DNA from 4 places in the Thauera humireducens genome. Region 2 is predicted to be linked to each of the others. Evidence: predicted binding sites of a transcription regulator. Region 2 holds the regulator's gene; each other region holds the start of a gene.

Region 1 (4,779 bases), 970 kb from region 2:
CACGATGGGCACGTTGGCGGGGTCCTGCTCGAGGATGAACTTGATCACCTCGAGGCCCAGCGTCATGTGGCGTGCTTCGTCGGACTGCGCCGAGAAGCCGAAGGTCATCGTGCCCATGTCGCCGTTGTAGGCGGCGCCCGAGACGAAGGGCACGAACAGCAGGTTGGTCAGCACGTACTCGAACGAAAAGCCGATCGAGACCATGAACTCGAACGGCCCGGAAGTAATGGCGTCGTCGAAGAAGCTCTTGGGCACGGACAGGAACCACACGCGGTCATGCATGTGATGGAAGTCGTGCATGCCGTTGTAGTACTTGTTGTAGTTCGAGATCGCGTGCACCTGCGTCTGCGCATGGCGGATCTCGTCGAGCGACTGCATCAGGCAGGCGACGCGCGGGCCGGGGCCGGGGAAAGCCCTGCCGGCATGGGCGAAGCCGCGGTGGGCGACGTACTCGAGCGGGCTGATGCCGCTGATGAAGAGCTTGACGGTGTTGATGTAGCGCGCGTCGGTGACGTCGAGGTGGCCGTTGTTCTGGTTGAAGGCGTCGATGATCGCGTACAGCTTGCGCTCCTTCTCGGCCTGGTATTTCCAGTAGGCATCCATGGTCAGGCGGAAGGGGTCCTCCCACTTGTCCCAGTCGTGGATCTTGATCCCCTCGTAGGCGATGTAGGGGTAGATGTCCTCCATCTTCTGGTAGGACGGCGTCCAGTCGAGGCCCCGGGTCATCACCGCATAGCGCTCTTTCAGGCCGAGCTTCTTCTTGGCAACTTGCATGTCCATCGTCTTGTCTCCTCGGGGTCTCAGGATTTCCAGAACAGGGTGATCTCGTCGTCGGTCTGATCGAGATTGCCCGACATGGTGATCAGGTTGACCTGCAACTCCTGCAGGTCGTAGGCGCGGCCGGTGATCTCCTCGATCGTCTCGCGACGCACCACGAGGCGGCCGTCGGCGTTGATCTTCACCATCGCGGGCTGCGCGTCGACGACGGCCGAAGGGTTGTCCTGCAGGATCGCCTCGATGATCGGGCGGGTGTCTTCGTTGGTCTGCAATGCAAGGAATACGGTCGACATGGGTGCTCCGCTCAGAGGGCGACGCCGGCCTTGGCCATGCGTGCGTTGAATTGCTGGACGACTTCGGCGAGGACCTCGTCCGCGCGATCGCCGAGGGCGATGCGGGCCACCGGCAGCAGCGCCGAGGCCGAACGATCACGCCACAGGTTCAGCCAGCGGGTCATGACCTCCTTGTTCTCGGGCGACTCGGCCGCCGCGATCTTGACCGTGGCATCGACCCATTTCCGGGTCTCGGCGAACCAGTCGGTCATGAACTGGGTGAGCATCGCCACCGCGGTGCCGCCCCGGGACGAAAGCACGTCATCGACGATGGTTTCGTACACCAGCGGATACAGCAGGCCATCGAGCGCGACGTTCTGCGCCACGAAGAGCTCCACCGGATCCTTGATCACGAAGGAATCCTCGACGTAGCGACGCAGGCCCTGCCAGGTGTCGTCCTCCATCCAGGCGCGCTTGGCTTCGTCCAGAGATTCGACGTCGCCGAGCAGCAGGCCGACGCGGGTCAGGTACTGGGCGATGCCGAGCTGGTCCATCGCCTGGTAGATGTGCGGCTGCGAGAAGCCGGTGCCGTAGCTGTAGGCACAGACGCTCGCGTTGTTCATGTTCGAGCCCCAGGCCACGTGGCGCAGCGGCAGCAGCAGCTTCAGCACGGTATCGCGCACCGACTCGGGCAGGGTCGCAGCGAGGCCGCGGTTCTCGACGAAGTCGAAGTTGGCCTCCGCGGTGTCCTGCTGCTTGGCGCGAGCCATGGTGTAGGCGCCGTAGTAGAACTGGCGCGGATCCTTGAAGGCATACCAGTCGGCCATCCTGATGGCCGTGCGCGAGGCATCGTAGATGTCGTGCTCGGGGTCCCAGGTCGGCCGGTAATGGAAGTTGGCCGTCTGCTGCATGTCCAGCGTGCCTTCCTGGTACCGCGACGCCGGCTTGTCGCCCCCGATGCGCCGGGCGATGTTGTCGAACGTATGCCGCAGCGGCTTGATGGTGACGGTGCGCAAATCGATCTGCATGGATTCTCCTCCTTGTGCTTGTGGGTCACGCTCAGCGGAACCGCTGGTGCGTGGCTTGATGCAGGTTCCAGTTCCAATCCTCCGTCTCGCCCGCGCCGCCCTCTTCACGGGGCTCGAGGAAGGTCACGCTGTTGACCTCGCAGAACGCGGCATAAGCCTCCGCCGGGAGCAGCATCTCGGCGTAGAGCTCGGGATCTCCGATCGCGAACTCGAATTCCACGAAACCGTCGGGCCGACGCTCGATCAGGCGCACGAACTTGCGGCTGAGGTCGATTTCGGGCTCTGTACGCTTCATCCCCCACACTCCTTCGGTTTGATCAACACGGGCTTGCTATGGGGAGGGTATTAACAACTTCCGTGCCAATCTCAGCCAATCCTCGTATTGGCGCTATTTATCCGAATTATCGAGATTTGACCGCCACACCAGGCAGGCGCATGGTTTGATCAAATGATCCATTCATGGATTTCGTTGATTATTTGATTCACTTACTTTATTGCTCTGCACAACCGGAGCCCGAAAGCAGAACGGGCCGGGGACCTGCGTCCGCCGACCCGTTCGGCACCCTGCCAGGTTGTCCGATCTACGGTTCAGTTATGCCCCTCCGCACAGACCGCCTTCGCCATCTTCCCCACCACCTTCAGGCTCAGGTCGCTGTCGGGGAACAGCTTGCATGCCAGCACCACCCCGTCCGCCTCTTCCGCTTCGGACACGCAGGCACGGCTCATCTTCCGCGTGTGGTATGCGCCGCCGGTAATCCTCACCTTGCAGACACCGCAACCGCCCCCGCGACAACCGACCGGAATCCCCTTGCGGCCAAGGGCCTCCATCGCGTGCAGCACGCTGTCCTGCTCGGCGCATGAAACCCGTTCTCCACTGTCCTCGATCGTCACCGCGAATCTCTGCCCCATCCTTACGGCCTCCTCTCTCGATGTGCCTGTCGTCGTGCGTATCACTACGCCTGTACGCGATCAGCAATTGGTCGCGCATACCGGCGATGTGGCGCACCGTTACAAGAATCGTGCCAATCGTTTATTTATCTCGAGATTCTTACTATCATCGCCAGAAGTCCCCGCTCCCTAAACAGGAGCCGCCTCGGTTAAGCTTCGGCCTCAGTCCGGACAACGCCGAGGTGTCCGGGGAACGACCCGCCGCAGAGCGGAGCGACCTGACCTGGAGGAGACCCTTGGCCACTATCCATTACCCGGAGAGCGCAGATCTCCGCAGCCTGCTCCGGTTCGCTGCGGAAGACGGGCACATCTGGCTGGGAGAGCACCGCATGCTGCTCCTGCATGCCGGCGCCATGTCCGAACTGCGCAAGGAACTGATCGCTTCGGTGGGCCAGCAACAGGCACGCCGCATCCTCACGCGCATGGGCTTCGCCTCCGGCATGCGCGACGCCGAACTGGCGCGCAAGACGCGCGGCACCAGCGAACCCGCAGACGCCTTCGTGGTCGGGCCACAACTGCACATGCTCGAGGGCTGTGCGCGGGTCGAGCCGGTACGGCTCGAGTTTGGCGGCGCAGGCAACGGCTTTTACGGCGAGTTCCTGTGGTACAACGCCTGGGAAGCCGAGGCGCACGTGCAGGCTTTTGGTGAAGTGGACCACCCGGTGTGCTGGATGATGATCGGCTATGCCTCGGGCTACACCAGCGCCTTCATGGGACGCTTCATCCTGTTCAAGGAAGTCGAGTGTGCGGCGACGGGGTGCGAGCACTGCCGCATCGTCGGCAAACCCGCCGAGGCGTGGCCCGACGCGGACGAGCTGCGGCCGTACTTCGAGGCCGACTCGATCGTCGGCCGCCTGCTCGAGCTGCGCGACGAGATCGAGGCCATGCGCCACACGATCGCCTGCCCGCGCCGGACCGCCGACCTCATCGGCAACTCCGCGGCCTTCCTCCACGCCTACGACCTGATCAGCCGTGCCGCGTCAACCAACGTCTCGGTACTGCTGCTCGGCGAAACCGGCGTCGGCAAGGAGCGCTTCGCACGCACCCTGCATGAGATGAGCCCGCGCAAGGACGAGCCCTTCGTCGCGGTCAACTGCGCCGCCCTGCCCGACGAGCTGATCGAATCCGAGCTGTTCGGGGTCGAGCGCGGCGCCTTCACCGGCGCCCACGCCTCACGTGCGGGCAAGTTCGAGCGCGCGCACGGCGGCACGCTGTTCCTCGACGAAGTCGGCGAATTGCCTCTACCGGCCCAGGCCAAGCTGCTGCGCGTATTGCAGGAAGGGGAAATCGAACGGCTCGGCGACGAGCGCACGCGCAAGGTCAATGTACGGCTAGTCGCCGCGACCAACGTCGACTTGCAGAAGGCCGTCCATGCCGGCACCTTCCGCCGCGACCTGTTCTACCGCCTCAACGTCTATCCGGTGACGATCCCACCGCTGCGCGAGCGAACGGGCGACATCCCGGCCCTGGTCGATGCCATGGTCCGCCGCTTCGAGACCCTGCATGGCAAGCGCATCGCCGGCATCAGCGACAAGGCCATGCACGCGCTGAAGCTCCACACCTGGCCCGGCAATGTGCGCGAACTCGAGAACGTGCTCGAGCGCGGCGTGATCCTCGCGCCACAAAACGGCATGATCGAGGTCGAGCGCCTTTTCATCGGCAACTTCAGTGAGGCCGCCCAGCAACACTCGCTGGGCGCGCACGGCGCGCTCGAAGCCAGACGGCAGCCGCCACAGGATCTCGCCGCTGCCGTG
Region 2 (4,779 bases):
CTCGAGATCGCCGACATGCTGGTGCGCTCGGGCGGCGTGGACGTGGTCGTGGTCGACTCGGTCGCCGCGCTGACGCCCAAGGCCGAAATTGAAGGCGAGATGGGCGACCAGCTGCCCGGCCTGCAGGCCCGCCTGATGTCGCAGGCGCTGCGCAAGCTCACCGCCAACATCAAGCGCACCAACACGCTGGTCATCTTCATCAACCAGATCCGCATGAAGATCGGCGTGATGTTCGGCAGCCCGGAGACCACCACCGGCGGCAACGCGCTCAAGTTCTACGCCTCGGTGCGCATGGACATCCGCCGCACCGGCACGATCAAGAAGGGCGACGAGGTCGTCGGGTCCGAGACCCGCGTCAAGGTGGTGAAGAACAAGGTCTCGCCCCCGTTCAAGGAAGCGCACTTCGACATCCTGTACGGCGAGGGCATCTCGCGCGAAGGCGAGATCATCGATCTCGGCGTCGACCACAAGATCGTCGACAAGTCCGGCGCCTGGTACGCCTACAAGGGCGACAAGATCGGCCAGGGCAAGGACAACTCGCGCGAGTTCCTGCGCAACAACCCTGCGCTGGCGCGCGAGATCGAGAACAGGGTCCGCGTCGCGGTCGGTCTGCCTGAAATGCCGCCGGCGACGCCCGCTGCGGCAGCCGCCGAGGCCTGAGCGCCCGACGCCATGGCCGAGCCCAGCCTGCGCGAGCGCGCCCTTCGCCACCTCGCCCGCCGCGATCATTCGCGCGCCGAGCTGGCGCGCAAGCTCGCCGCGCATGGCGAGGCCGACGAGGTCGAGGCCGTCATCGCACGCATGGGCGAACTCGGGTTGCAGTCCGACAGCCGCTTCGCGGAAGCCTTCGTGCGCGGCAAGGCCGCGCGTTTCGGCGCGAGCCGGCTGCGCAACGAGCTGGCCCGTCGCGGCATCGAGCGCGAGCTGATCGACGAGGCCATCGCCGGCGAATGTACCGAGTCCGAGATCGAGCGTGCCCGCAGCGTGCTGCATGGCCGCTTCCGCGAGCCGCCGACCGACCCCCGCGAGTGGGCCCGGCAGGCGCGCTTCCTGCAAACCCGCGGCTTTGCGCCCGACCTGATCCGCAAGCTGCTGAAAGAGCCCTACGATGAGTCTGCTTAAGGTCGCCGGTCTGCAGAAGCGCTACAAGGCGCGCACGGTGGTGCACGACGTCGGCTTCGAGGTCGGCTCGGGCGAGGTCGTCGGCCTGCTCGGCCCCAACGGGGCGGGCAAGACCACCTGCTTCTACATGATCGTCGGCCTGGTGCGTGCCGACGGCGGCCAGATCGGACTGGACGGCAAGGATCTCACCCACCTGCCGATTCACGCCCGCGCCCGCCTCGGCCTGTCCTACCTGCCGCAGGAAATGAGCGTGTTCCGCAAGCTCACGGTGGCCGAGAACATCCGCGCGGTGCTCGAACTGCAGGGGCTGGAGTCACGCCAGATCGACGAACGCCTGCAGGAACTGCTCGAGGAACTGGGCATCACCCACCTGCGCGACAACACCGCGATCTCCCTGTCGGGTGGCGAACGCCGCCGCTGCGAGATCGCCCGCGCGCTCGCCACCGATCCGCGCCTGATCCTGCTCGACGAGCCTTTCGCCGGCGTCGACCCGATCGCCGTGATCGATATCCAGAAGATCATCCGCTTCCTCAAGGAACGCGGCATCGGCGTGCTCATCACCGACCACAACGTGCGCGAGACGCTTGGCATCTGCGATCGCGCCTATATCATCAGCGAGGGTCGCGTGCTCGCCAGCGGCCAGCCTGACGAGATCATCGCCAACGAGAAGGTGCGCCAGGTCTACCTCGGCGAACATTTCCGCCTCTAGCGCCCGAATGAAACCCAGCCTCCAGCTCAAGCTCTCGCAGCACCTCACGCTGACGCCTCAGCTGCAGCAGTCGATCAAGCTGCTGCAGCTGTCCACGCTCGAGCTGAACCAGGAGATCGAGCGCTTCCTGCTCGAGAACCCGATGCTCGAGCGCGAGGAGATCGACGACTTCGTGCCGCAGCCCGGTCTCGCCACCAGCACCCCGCCTGCCGAACGTGAGCGCGAGCGCGAACGCGAAACCAGCGCCGAGGCCGCCAGCGACGGCGAAGCAGGAAAGGCGAACGATCGCGAGGACAACGAGGAAGGCATCGACTGGTCCAACGTCGGCAGTGGCGCCCAGGCCAAGCGCGACGATGACGACGACACCGACTTCCAGGAGTTCCAGGCGGCCGAGCTGTCGCTTCGCGACCACCTCGACGAACAGGTGGCGCTGTCGCCGCTCTCCGACCGCGACCGCGCGCTGGTGCGCTTCATCATCGAGGCGCTGGACGACGACGGCTACTTGCACCAGCCGCTCGAGGAATTGCTCGAGTTGCTACCACCCGAGCTCGACATCGACCTCGACGAGCTTTCCATCGCGCTGCGCCACGTGCAGCACCTCGACCCTGCCGGCATCGGCGCACGCAGCCCGCAGGAATGCCTGTCGCTCCAGTTGCGTGCGATGCCCGAGACGCCGACGCAGATGCTCGCGCTCGAGATCGTTGACCAGCATCTCGAACTGCTCGCCGAGCGCAACTTCGCGCGCCTCAAGAAACACACCGGTTGCGACGACGACCAGCTGCGCGCTGCCCACGCTCTGATCTGCAGCCTCGACCCGCATCCGGGCTCGCGCCACTCCGTCTCCGAGACGCGCTACGTGCTGCCTGACGTCATCGTGCGCAAGATCCGCGGGCGCTGGACCGTCAGCCTCAACCAGGACGCGATGCCGCGCCTGCGCGTCAACCGGCTCTACGCCAGCCTGCTGCAGCAGAACCGCGGCCAGGGCGGCGGCCTGACCGGCCAGTTACAGGAAGCACGCTGGCTGATCAAGAACGTCCAGCAGCGTTTCGACACCATCCTGCGGGTCTCCCAGGCCATCGTTGACCAGCAGCGGCAGTTCTTCGATCATGGAGACGTGGCGATGCGGCCACTCACTCTCCGGGAGATCGCGGACCAGCTCGAACTGCACGAATCCACCGTTTCGCGCGTCACAACGCAGAAATACATGGCGACGCCGCGCGGTGTGTTCGAACTCAAGTATTTCTTCGGCAGCCACGTCTCCACCGACACTGGCGGAGCGGCCTCTTCCACGGCGATTCGGGCACTGATTCGTCAACTGGTGGACGCCGAGGACAGCAAGAAGCCGCTGTCCGACGCACGGATTGCAGAAGTTTTGGGCCAGCAGGGTATCGTGGTCGCACGACGCACCATCGCGAAGTACCGCGAATCACTGAATATCCCGCCGGTCAGTCTGCGCAAATCGATCTGACAACAACAGGAGTTACCATGAATCTCAACATCACCGGGCGCCACGTCGAGGTCACCCCGGCCATCCGTGACTACGTGAGCACCAAGCTTGACCGCGTCATCCGCCACTTCGACAACGTCACCAGCGTGGCGGTGATCCTCTCCGTCGAAAAGCTGAAGCAGAAGGCCGAAGTCACGCTGCACGTGCGCGGCAAGGATCTCTTCGTCGAAAGCGACGACGCAGACATGTACGCCGCCATCGACTCGATGGCTGACAAGCTCGATCGTCAGGTGCAGAAATACAAGCAGAAGATGGCCGACCACAACCACGAAGCCCTGAAGCATCAGGAGCCGGAAGCCTGATTGCCAGGTTGCGGTTTTATGTCCGGGGTGTGGGTATAATGCGCGCGTTTTCAAGACGCGGCTTCAACGCATCCCGGTCCGTCCGATCGCCCAGCGCGGCGCCAGCGGCAACGGCGCTGCGCAAGCTCCACTGCGAATGAGCCTGATACCTCAACTCCTGCCACTGTCCAATGTGGTGGTCGATCTCGATGCAAGCAGCAAGAAGCGTGTCTTCGAACAGGCGGGGCTGCTTTTCGAGAACAACCAGGGCATCGCCCGCAGTCTCGTGTTCGACAGCCTGTTCGCTCGAGAACGGCTTGGCTCCACAGGCCTCGGCCAGGGCATCGCCATCCCGCATGGCCGCATCAAGGGCCTGAAGGAAGCGGCCGGCGCCTTCCTGCGCCTGGCTGCCCCGGTGCAGTTCGATGCGCCCGATGGCCGCCCGGTGAATCTCCTGTTCGTGCTGCTGGTGCCCGAGCAAGCCAACGAGACCCACCTGCAGCTCCTGTCCGAGCTCGCGCAGATGTTCAGCGACCGCGCCTTCCGCGAAGCACTACTGAACGCGCCCGACGCCGAACACATCCACCAGATGTTCCTCGACTGGGGTACCGATGCGGCAGACAAGCGTCGCGAGGCTGTTTGAGGCCCAGCGCGAGCGCCTTGAACTCACCCACGTCAGCGGACGGCTCGACGCCACGCTGGCCGTCGCTGAAGAGCGTATCTGGCCGGCCGACCTCGTCGGCCACCTCAACCTGATCCACCCCACGCGCCTGCAGATCATTGGCGCAGCCGAGCTGGCCTGGGCACGGCGCCAGACGACCGACAAGGTCGCCCATCACCTCAACGAGATCCTGTCGACCCGGCCACCGGCCATCATCATCGCCGACGGCTGTGCTGCCTCGAACATCATCCACGGCATCTGCGAGGCCCACGACGTCGCCCTGTTCACCACGCCGCAGCCCGCGGCCGGCGTGATCGACCAGCTGCGCCTTTACCTGTCACGGGAACTGGCCGAGAAGATCTCCTTGCACGGCGTCTTCATGGACGTGCTCGGTGTGGGCGTGCTGATCACCGGCGATTCGGGCGCAGGCAAGTCGGAACTCGCGCTGGAGCTGATCTCGCGTGGCCACGGCCTGGTGGCGGACGACGTCGTCGAGTTC
Region 3 (4,779 bases), 830 kb from region 2:
CGACGTCATCTCCAACAACGTCGCCAACGCCAGCACCGTGGGTTTCAAGAACTCCGGCACGGTGTTCGCCGACGCCTACGCGTCTTCGCTCACCGGCGCGGTGTCCAAGGTGCAGATCGGCATCGGCAGCGCGGTGCAGGCCGTGCGCCAGTCCTTCACCCAGGGCAACATCACCACCACCAGCAATCCGCTGGACATGGCGATCAACGGTAACGGCTTCTTCGAGGTGGAGCTCCAGAGCGGTGGTTTCGCACTGACGCGCAACGGCCAGTTCAACATCGACAAGCAGGGCTACATCGTCACCCCGCTCGGCGACCGCCTGATGGGCTATCAGGTCGAGGATCCGATTTCGGGTGACGTCCGTGCGCCTGCCACCGTCACGGCGGATTCGTTCCGCACGATGGTGATTCCGTCCACCGGTGTCGGCGCGGCGGCCACCACCGAAGTCGGTTTGAGCCTGAACCTCAGCGCGGATGTGGAGACGATCGACGGGGCCACGACGCCGCTCGACCCGAATGATCCGGAGACCTATTCCTACTCGACCGCGCTGAAGATCTTCGACTCCCTTGGCAAGGAGCACTCGCTGTCCCTGTACTTCGTCCGTCGCACCGATGTCGTAAACAGCACCTGGGACGTCTACACCGTTCTGGACAACGACACGGCGACGCTACCGGCCACGCCGAACGCGACGCTGAACTTCGACGGTCTTGGAAAGCTCGTGCCGCCGAGTGACTTCGTGCTGACCTCCAATCTCGGGCCGGACGCCGATCCGAGCGTGATCAATGTCGACATGTCGATGATCACCCAGTTCGGCGGCAAGTCCACGCCGCGCGAACTGACCCAGAACGGCTCCGCCCCGGGTGAGATCGCCGGCCTGTCGATCAGCCGCAACGGCACCATCCAGGCGCGCTACACCAACGGCATCACCAAGGACATCGGCATCGTCAACCTGACGACCGTGCGCAACAACAACGGCCTGTCGCCCATCGGCAACAACTACTGGGTCGAGACGCCGGAATCGGGCGGTTTCGCCCGCGGCGAACCGGGTAACGGGCTCAACGGCGTCATCTCCGCAGGCCAGGTCGAGGAATCCAACGTCGACCTGACCCAGGAGCTGGTGCAGATGATCATCCAGCAGCGCAACTACCAGGCCAACGCGCAATCGATCCGCACGCAGGACCAGATCCTGCAGACGCTGGTCAACCTGCGCTGATGACTGAACGGGCTGCGGGCCGACAGGAAGAGGGGAGTCGAACATGGATCGCCTGATCTACACCGCGATGACCGGTGCCAAGGGCACGATGGACCAGCAGGCGGCGGTGTCGAACAACATCGCCAACGCCGCCTCGACCGGTTTCCGCTCGCAACTGCACAAGCTGCGCGCGGTGGAAATCCAGACCGAAGCCCTGCGCACGCGCTCGTTCGCCGTCGATGCCAGCGTCGCCAACGACTTCACACCGGGGCCGATCCAGTACACCGGTCGGCCCTACGACGTCGCGCTGGAAGGCAAGGGCTGGCTCGCGGTGCAGCGGCCGGACGGCAGTGAGGCCTACACCCGCAACGGCAGCCTGATGCTGAGCCCGGCCGGCATCCTGCAGACCCGCGAGGGGCAGCCGGTGGTCGGCGACGGCGGGCCGATCGCGATTCCGCCCGACACCGAGATCGTCATCGGCCGCGATGGCTCGGTGTCGTCCATCGACCCGGGCACCGGCGTGGTCAACCTCGTCGCCCAGTTGAAGCTGGTGAACCCGCCCGAGACCGATCTGGTGCGCGGTGACGACGGCCTGTTCCGCCTCGCCAACGGCGCGCCGGCCCCGGCAGACCCCAACGTGCAGGTCGCCGGTGGCTACCTCGAGGGCAGCAACGTCAATGTCGCCGACCAGATGGTGCAGATGATCTCGCTCGCCCGCCAGTTCGAGATGCAGGTGCGCATGATGCAGACCGCGGAGGCCAATGACCGCGCTGCGACCCAGGTGCTGTCGTCGAACTGAACGGCCGCGATCGTCCTCCGCACGATTAGCACGGTTTTTGCGTTGTTTATCTCGGGATGGTCGAGACCGGCAAGGGCCTAGACTGATTCCATGGAAAAGCGGCAATCGCCGCCGCGTGACGGCAAAGCCTGCCGTCACGGCAACGCAGAACAGAGGACTTCATCATGATCCGCTCCCTGTGGACCGCCCGCACCGGGCTGGATGCCCAGCAGACCTCGCTGGACGTGATCTCCAACAACCTGGCCAACGTCTCCACCAACGGCTACAAGCGCCAGCGGGCGGTGTTCGAGGATCTGCTGTACCAGACGATCCGCCAGCCGGGGGCGCAGACCACGCAGCAGACCCAGGTCTCCAGCGGCCTGCAGATCGGTACCGGTGTGCGTCCGGTGGCCACCGAGCGCATCTTCACGCAGGGCAGCCTGCAGCAGACCGGCGGTGCGCTCGACGTCGCCATCCAGGGCAACGGCTTCCTGCAGATCGCGATGCCCGACGGCACCACCGCCTACACCCGCGACGGCGCGCTGCAGCTCGACAACCAGGGCAACGTCGTCACCCCGAGCGGCTATCCGCTGCTCGATGCCATCCAGATCCCGGCCGACGCCAAGTCGATCACCATCGGCAAGGACGGCACCGTGACGGTCACGCTGCCCAATCAGGTCGAGCCCCAGCCGGTCGGCCAGATCCAGGTGGCGACCTTCATCAACCCCGGTGGCCTGCAGAGCGCGGGTGAGAACCTGTTCTACGAAACCGCGTCGAGCGGCGAGGCCACGCCCACCGAAGCAGGCACCAACGGTGCCGGCGTCATCAACCAGGGCTATGTCGAGACCTCTAACGTGAACGTGGCCGAGGAACTGGTCAGCATGATCGTCACGCAGCGCGCCTACGAGCTCAACTCGCGCGCCATCTCCACGTCCGACCAGATGCTCGGGCGCCTGACCCAGCTGTGAGGCCGTTCATGAAGCCCCTGTTCGCCTCCTTCCTGCTTGTCGGCGTCGCGCTGCTGGCGGGCTGTGCCTCGATCGACACCGTGCCGCCAACGGCCGTGCATCAGCCGATGAGCGTGCGTCCCGACAGCCGCCTGCCGGCGCCTTCCGCGAATGGCGCCATCTACCAGGCCGCACTCGCGCGGCCGCTGTTCGAGGATCGCCGCGCGCGCCATGTCGGCGACATCATCACGATCAACCTCGTCGAGCGCAACACCGCGACCAAGAGCGCGAATGCCAGCGCTTCGCGCGGCTCGGAGATGACCGGCGGCATCACCGCGAGCTCGCGCCTGCCGCTGGGCGGGCTCAATGGCCTCAACATCGAAGCCGGAGCCGATTCGGAGTTCACCGGCACCGGCTCGGCCCGTGCAAACAACGCCTTCAACGGCACGATCACGGTCACGGTCATCGACGTCTATCCCAACGGCAATCTGCTGGTGTCCGGCGAGAAGATGCTCGCCATCAACCAGGGCAGCGAGTTCATCCGTTTCTCGGGTGTGATCGATCCCAATACGGTCACGTCGACCAACACCGTGCAGTCGACGCAGGTGGCGGATGCACGCATCGAGTACCGCGGCAGCGGCTTCATCGACCAGTCCAACACCATGGGGTGGCTGCAGCGCTTCTTCCTCGCCATCCTGCCTTTCTGACCGAGCCTAGCCATGAACCGATTCCAATCCCTGCTGATGCGAGGCCTGGTGGCGGCGGTCGCTGCCGGCATCTTCTACTCCGCGGCGGCGGAAGCCGCTGCAGAGCGCATCAAGGACCTTGCCACCATTGCCGGCGTGCGCGAGAACCAGCTCGTCGGCTATGGCCTCGTCGTCGGCCTGGATGGCAGCGGCGACCAGACCACGCAGACGCCTTTCACCAAGCAGAGCATCGTCAACATGCTCGGCAACATGGGCGTGACCGTGCCGCAGGGCACCAACATGCAGCTGAAGAACGTCGCCGCGGTGATGGTCACCGCGAGCCTGCCGCCGTTTGCGCGGCCCGGCCAGCCGATCGACGTCACCGTGTCCTCGATCGGCAATGCCAAGAGCCTGCGTGGCGGCACGCTGGTGATGACACCGCTGAAGGGCGCGGACGGCCAGGTGTATGCGGTGGCGCAAGGCAATCTGGTGGTCGGTGGGGCCGGTGGGGCCGCGGGCGGTGCGGCGCAGACCATCAACCATCTGGCGGCAGGGCGGATTCCGGGCGGTGCGACGATCGAGCGCGGCGTTGCCGCGTCGGTGGGGCAGGGCGACTTCGTGATGGTCGAACTCAACGACGCCGACTTCAACACCGCGCGTCGCGTGGTGGACGCGATCAACGGCGTCGCACCGGGCGCGGCGCGCGCGCTGGATGCGCGCAGCATCCAGGTGCTGGCGCCGGTCGACGTCTCGCAGCGCGTGAGCTTCCTCGGCCAGCTCGAGAACCTGAAGGTGACCCCGGGCGAGCAGGTGGCCAAGGTCATCGTCAATTCGCGCACCGGTTCGGTGGTCATGAACCAGCGCGTGACGTTGCAGAACGTCGCGGTGTCGCATGGCAATCTCACCGTCACCGTGAATAGCGAGACCCAGGTGAGCCAGCCCGCGCCGTTCTCGCAGGGCGTGACCGTGGCGGCGCAGAACCAGGGCCAGGTCGACATTCGCCAGGACGGTGGCAGCATCCACAACGTGCGCGCCGGCGGCAACCTCGCCGACGTGGTCAAGGCGCTCAATGCGCTTGGCGCCAAGCCGATGGACCTGGTCAGCATCCTGCAGGCGATGAAGGCGGCCGGCGCCCTGCGCGCCGAGCTCGAGGTCATCTGAGGTCAGCGACATGAA
Region 4 (4,779 bases), 230 kb from region 2:
GCTCATCGGCAGCGCGGCGATCGCCGACAGCGGCACGCGGATCTCGCCGGCGAAGGCCGGGTTGTACTGCTCGCTGTAGGTCTGCATGTGGTGCTCGGGCCGGTCCGCCACCACCACGCAATCCACCAGCACGCCGGGAATCTGCACCTGGCGCGGGTTCAGCGAGCCGCGCTCGGCGATGCGCTCGACCTGCACGATGACGATGCCGCCGGAGTTGCGCGCCGCCATCGCGATCGCGCGCGCCTCCAGGGTCAGCGCCTCCTTTTCCATGGTGACGTTGCCGTCGGAATCGGCGGTGGTGCCGCGGATGATGCCGACGTGGATCGGGAAGGCCTTGTAGAACAGGTAGTCCTCGCCGTCGATCGGCATCAGCCGCACCAGCTCGGCGGTGGTGCGCGCATTGAGCTTGCCGCCACCGAAGCGCGGATCGACGAAGGTGCCCAGGCCGACGCGGGTCAGCGTGCCCGGCTTGCCGGCGGCGATGTCGCGGAACAGGTGCGAGATCACGCCCTGCGGCAGGTTCCAGGCCTCGATGCGGTTGTCCACCGCCAGCGCCTGCAGCTTGGGCACCAGGCCCCAGTGGCCGCCGATCACGCGCGCCACCAGGCCGTCGTGGCCGAGATGGTTGAGACCGCGGTCCTTGCCGTCGCCCTGGCCGGCGGCATAGACCAGGGTCAGGTCGCGCGGCGCCCCGCCGCCCTCGGCACCGGCTTCGCTGCCCTCGAGGAAGCGCTCCTCGAGCGCGATCGCGATGCTCTCCGGGAAACCGATGCCGACGAAACCGCCGGTGGCGACCGTGTCGCCGCTGCGGATCAGGCGCACCGCCTCGCGCGCCGACACCACCTTGCCGGTGTCGGACGCGCGCAGCGAGGCGGCAATCGGATGTGTGCTCGTGCTCATCGCCGATCTCCCGTCTGTGCTCAGAAGTTGCCGAACAGCGTGCCGAGGGTGATCACCACCACCAGCGCCACGAGGGGGAACACCACCGTGTTCATCGCGATGAAGCCGTAGGACTCACGGTGCGTCAGGCGGCAGATCGCCAGCAACGAGATCACCGCGCCGTTGTGCGGCAGCGTGTCCATGCAGCCCGAGGCCATCGCGGCGACGCGGTGCAGCAGCTCGGGGCTGATGCCGGCGGCGGTGGCCATGGCGAGGTATTCCGCGCCCAGCGTCTTGAGCGCGATCGACATGCCGCCTGAAGCCGAGCCGGTGATGCCGGCGAGCACGTTCACCGCCACCGCCTCCGAGATCAGCGGGTTGCCCGGCGCGATGCCCAGCACCAGGTCGCGGATCACCACGAAACCGGCGAGCGAGGCGATCACGGTGCCGTAGCCGACTTCGGTCGCGGTGTTGAGGATCGGCAGCATCGAGCCGAAGGAGCCCTCGTTGATCGTCTTCATCAGGTCGGCCCAGCGCGCCCAGTGCAGTACCACCAGCAGCAGCACCGCCGCCGACAGTGCTACGATGATCGACCAGATGCCGATCAGCGAGCGCGCGTCCTGCAGGCCGCCGAACTCGGGCTTGGCGAGGTAGCTGGTATCGATGGCGGGCAGCACCTGCTTGGCCATCACGAAGTTGAGGCCGATCACCACCAGGATTGGCAGCAGCGCGATCCAGAAGCCCGGGCGCGGCGCATCGGCCGGCTCGCTGTCGGGCTCGCCGCTGTGGTGGCCGTAGCCTTCGCCGGCGGCCATCAGCTTGCGCTGCTGGGCGCTCAGCCACCAGGTGCCGAGGCCGAACATGATCAGGCCGCCGATCAGGCCCAGGCCGGGCGCGGCGAAGGCGTCGGTGCCGAAGAAGGGGCTGGGGATGGCGTTCTGGATCGCCGGCGTGCCGGGCAGCGCGGTCATCGTGAAGGTGAAGGAGCCGAGCGCGATCGCAGCGGGAATCAGGCGCTTCGGAATGCCGGCCTCGCGGAACAGCGCGGCGCCGATCGGATACACGGCGAAGGCGACCACGAACAGCGACACCCCACCGTAGGTCAGGATGCCGCAGGCCAGCACGATCGCCAGCACCGCGCGCTGGCTGCCCACCTTGTTCACGATGGCATGGGCGATGGCGCGCGCTGAGCCCGAGTCGTCCATCAGCTTGCCGAACAGGGCGCCGAGCAGGAACAGCGGAAAGAACTGGATCACGTAGCCGCCCATGGCCTTCATGAAGACCTGGGTGTAGGTCGGCAGCAGCAGCGCCGCCTCGCCGGACATCAACACGGCCAGCAGCGCCAGCAGCGGCGCGAGCAGCAGGACGCTGATGCCGCGGTAGGCGAGATACATCAGCAGCGCGAGAGACAACAGAATGCCTAGAGTGCCCATGGGGTTTTCTCCTCCTCGATGATTTTTTGGGTTTTCTTTCAGCCACGGACGCTGCCGCGGTTCCCGGCATAGACAGCAGCATCCGTGCCAGCTCAGGCGCGCTGCGGCCGGAACGGGTCCCGAGCGGGTGCACGCGAGCCCGGATCGCATGCGCTGATTGACTTATCGAAGCGACTTATTGCCGTTCGTCATTGCTGGAGACGGCGCACGATGGGCGCCCGGAAGGCTCCAGAATTCAAGACATGTCCAGAAATACGGACACTTCCGGAGAGTCAGTCCAGATTTCTGGACAACTCCGGCACGCCACGCGGTTCAGCGCGCGATGCCGTGCTGCTGCAGCTTGGCGTAGAGGCCTGCGCGCGAAATGCCGAGCCGGCTCGCCGCCAGGCGGCGATTGCCACCGCAGGCCCGCAACGCCGCCAGCAGCGCGGTGCGCTCGGCGCGCGCGAGGCTGTCGGCGAGCGGTACGACGCGCTCGCCGGGCAGCGTGTCCGGCGTCGCCTCCGATGACGCGACCGGCGCCACGGCGCGCGGGCTCGCGACCGCGGCGGGCACGGCCAGCGCCGGCTCGGCAGTGCCGAGCAGGGCCGCCAGCGCCGCGCCATCGAGCGGACCGCGCTCGGCGCTGAGCTGGGCGCGCTCGAGCAGGTTGCGCAACTGGCGCACGTTGCCCGGCCAGGCCTGCTCTGCGAGCAGCGCCAGTGCGTCGTCGGCAAGCTCCAGTGGACGCTGGCCGGAGCGCGCGGCGATGTCGTCGAGCAAGGCCTCAACCAGGGCGCGGACGTCCTCGCGACGCTCGCGCAGCGCCGGTACGCGGAGGCTCAGCACGTTCAGGCGGTAGAACAGGTCGGCGCGGAAGCCGCCCTCGGCCACCCGCGCCTCGAGATCCACATGGGTGGCCGCGATCACGCGCACATCGAGCGGGCGCACCTGGTTGGAGCCGAGCGGCTCGACCTGCTGCTCCTGCAGCACGCGCAGCAGCTTGACCTGCAGTGGCAGCGACAGGTCGCCGATCTCGTCGAGGAACAGGGTGCCGCCATTGGCGAGTTCGAACTTGCCCAGCCGTGCCTTGCGATCGGCGCCGGTGAAGGCCCCCGGCGCCGTGCCGAACAGTTCGGCCTCGACCAGGTTGTCCGGCACGGCCGCCATGTTTACCGCGACGAAGGGGCCGTCGGCGCGCGCCGACAGGTTGTGGATGCCTTGCGCGAGCAGCTCCTTGCCGGTGCCAGTCTCGCCGTGCAGCAGCACGGTGGCGTCGAGCTGGGCAGCGCGGCGCGCCTGGCGCTTGATCTCGGTCGCGACCGCACTGGTGCCGATGAAGTTGGCGATCGTGTACCGCGCACGCCGGGCCTGCAACAGCGCACGTTCGGTCTCGGCTAGACGCGCCTGCAGCCGGCCGAACTTCTCCATCAGCGGCTTCAGGTGGCGCGCGCGGTCGAACAGCACGAAGCCGAGCGCCCCCACCACCTGGCCGTCATCGGCGCGCAAGGGGATGCGGGTGACGACGAAGTGCTCGTCGCCGAAGGGCATCAGGTCGAGCAGGCTGGGCTGGCCGCTGTCGACCACCTCGCGCAGCCGGCTGGACGGCAACACCGCCTCGATCTCGCGCCCGAGCGCGCTGCGCCCGTCGGCCAATCCGATCTTGCTCGCGTACTTGTCGCTCATCCACACGATGCGCGCCTCGCGGTTGACCGCCACCGTGCCTTCGCACTGGGCGTTGAGGTGGTCGAACAGCAGCGGCATCGCCACCGAACGGAAATGCTCGGGCGAGATGCCGATCTTGAGGCCGTTCTCGTCAAGGTCGGCGGCGGAAAGACCCATGGGCAGGCTTACAGGAAGGAAAGGGCGACCGATTATGGCGCCGCCCCTGGCGGGCGGCAACGCTCGCGGGACGCCGTGGCGATGCTCAGCGCCACATGTCGCGCATCTTCGCCGCGAGATCGATCGCCGCCTGGCGTGAGGCGGGCGAGCCCTGCAGTTCGGGCGGCGGAGGCGGCCAGCTGATCTGCTCGAAGTGCCCGAGCAGGCGGTTGGGGATGAAGCGGGTGCGTCCGGCATACACGTGGCGGTCGCCCATGCCCATCTGCTGGGTGACGTAGAAACGCTGCGGCACGATCAGGTCGAGGCTGTCCTTGGCGCGCGTCATCGCCACGTACAGCAGGCGGCGCTCCTCCTCGACCTCGGCGCTGTTGCGGGTGGCGACGTCGGACGGGATGCAGCCGTCGACCACGTTGAGCACGCTCACCGCGTTCCACTCCTGGCCCTTGGCCGAGTGCATCGTCGACAGGATCAGGTAGTCCTCGTCGAGCAGCGGCATGCCGGCCTCGCCACTGGTGGCGCTGGGCGGGTCGAGGGTGAGCTCGGTGAGGAAGCGCTGCCGGCTCGGGCTGGTGGCGGCGATGCGGGCGAGCTGCTGGACGTCGAGCACGCGCACCGCGAAGTCGTCGTACAGGCGCGGCATCTGCGC

What was found. The regulator sigma-54, encoded in region 2, starts transcription at its own class of promoters, with help from an activator protein. The targets are predictions, from matches to a motif close to TGGCACGCTTNCTGCTNA.
Region 1: AC731_RS01760 (phenol hydroxylase subunit) is a predicted target of sigma-54. The motif match lies at 2,423-2,440, and genes of this name have one in related genera.
Region 3: flgG (flagellar basal-body rod protein FlgG) is a predicted target of sigma-54. The motif match lies at 2,018-2,035, and genes of this name have one in related genera.
Region 4: AC731_RS15605 (GntP family permease) is a predicted target of sigma-54. The motif match lies at 2,385-2,402, and genes of this name have one in related genera.

The regions. Positions count from the first base shown of each region.
Region 1 covers NZ_CP014646.1:372,011-376,789, reverse strand. The annotation lists gene AC731_RS01775 (aromatic/alkene/methane monooxygenase hydroxylase/oxygenase subunit alpha) at 1-780, opposite strand, end outside; gene AC731_RS01770 (MmoB/DmpM family protein) at 801-1,070, opposite strand; gene AC731_RS01765 (aromatic/alkene monooxygenase hydroxylase subunit beta) at 1,082-2,077, opposite strand; gene AC731_RS01760 (phenol hydroxylase subunit) at 2,109-2,372, opposite strand; gene AC731_RS01755 (2Fe-2S iron-sulfur cluster binding domain-containing protein) at 2,666-2,986, opposite strand; gene AC731_RS01750 (sigma-54-dependent Fis family transcriptional regulator) at 3,262-4,779, shown strand, end outside.
Region 2 covers NZ_CP014646.1:3,575,422-3,580,200, reverse strand. The annotation lists gene recA (recombinase RecA) at 1-660, shown strand, start outside; gene recX (recombination regulator RecX) at 673-1,122, shown strand; gene lptB (LPS export ABC transporter ATP-binding protein) at 1,109-1,831, shown strand; gene AC731_RS16630 (RNA polymerase factor sigma-54) at 1,839-3,299, shown strand; gene hpf (ribosome hibernation-promoting factor, HPF/YfiA family) at 3,317-3,640, shown strand; gene ptsN (PTS IIA-like nitrogen regulatory protein PtsN) at 3,777-4,262, shown strand; gene hprK (HPr(Ser) kinase/phosphatase) at 4,231-4,779, shown strand, end outside.
Region 3 covers NZ_CP014646.1:233,098-237,876, forward strand. The annotation lists gene flgE (flagellar hook protein FlgE) at 1-1,213, shown strand, start outside; gene flgF (flagellar basal-body rod protein FlgF) at 1,257-1,991, shown strand; gene flgG (flagellar basal-body rod protein FlgG) at 2,156-2,938, shown strand; gene AC731_RS01140 (flagellar basal body L-ring protein FlgH) at 2,947-3,624, shown strand; gene AC731_RS01145 (flagellar basal body P-ring protein FlgI) at 3,637-4,764, shown strand; gene flgJ (flagellar assembly peptidoglycan hydrolase FlgJ) at 4,775-4,779, shown strand, end outside.
Region 4 covers NZ_CP014646.1:3,348,250-3,353,028, reverse strand. The annotation lists partial or broken gene AC731_RS15610 (acyl CoA:acetate/3-ketoacid CoA transferase) at 1-900, opposite strand, end outside; gene AC731_RS15605 (GntP family permease) at 921-2,312, opposite strand; gene AC731_RS15600 (sigma-54 interaction domain-containing protein) at 2,625-4,133, opposite strand; gene AC731_RS15595 (ATP-dependent helicase) at 4,219-4,779, opposite strand, start outside.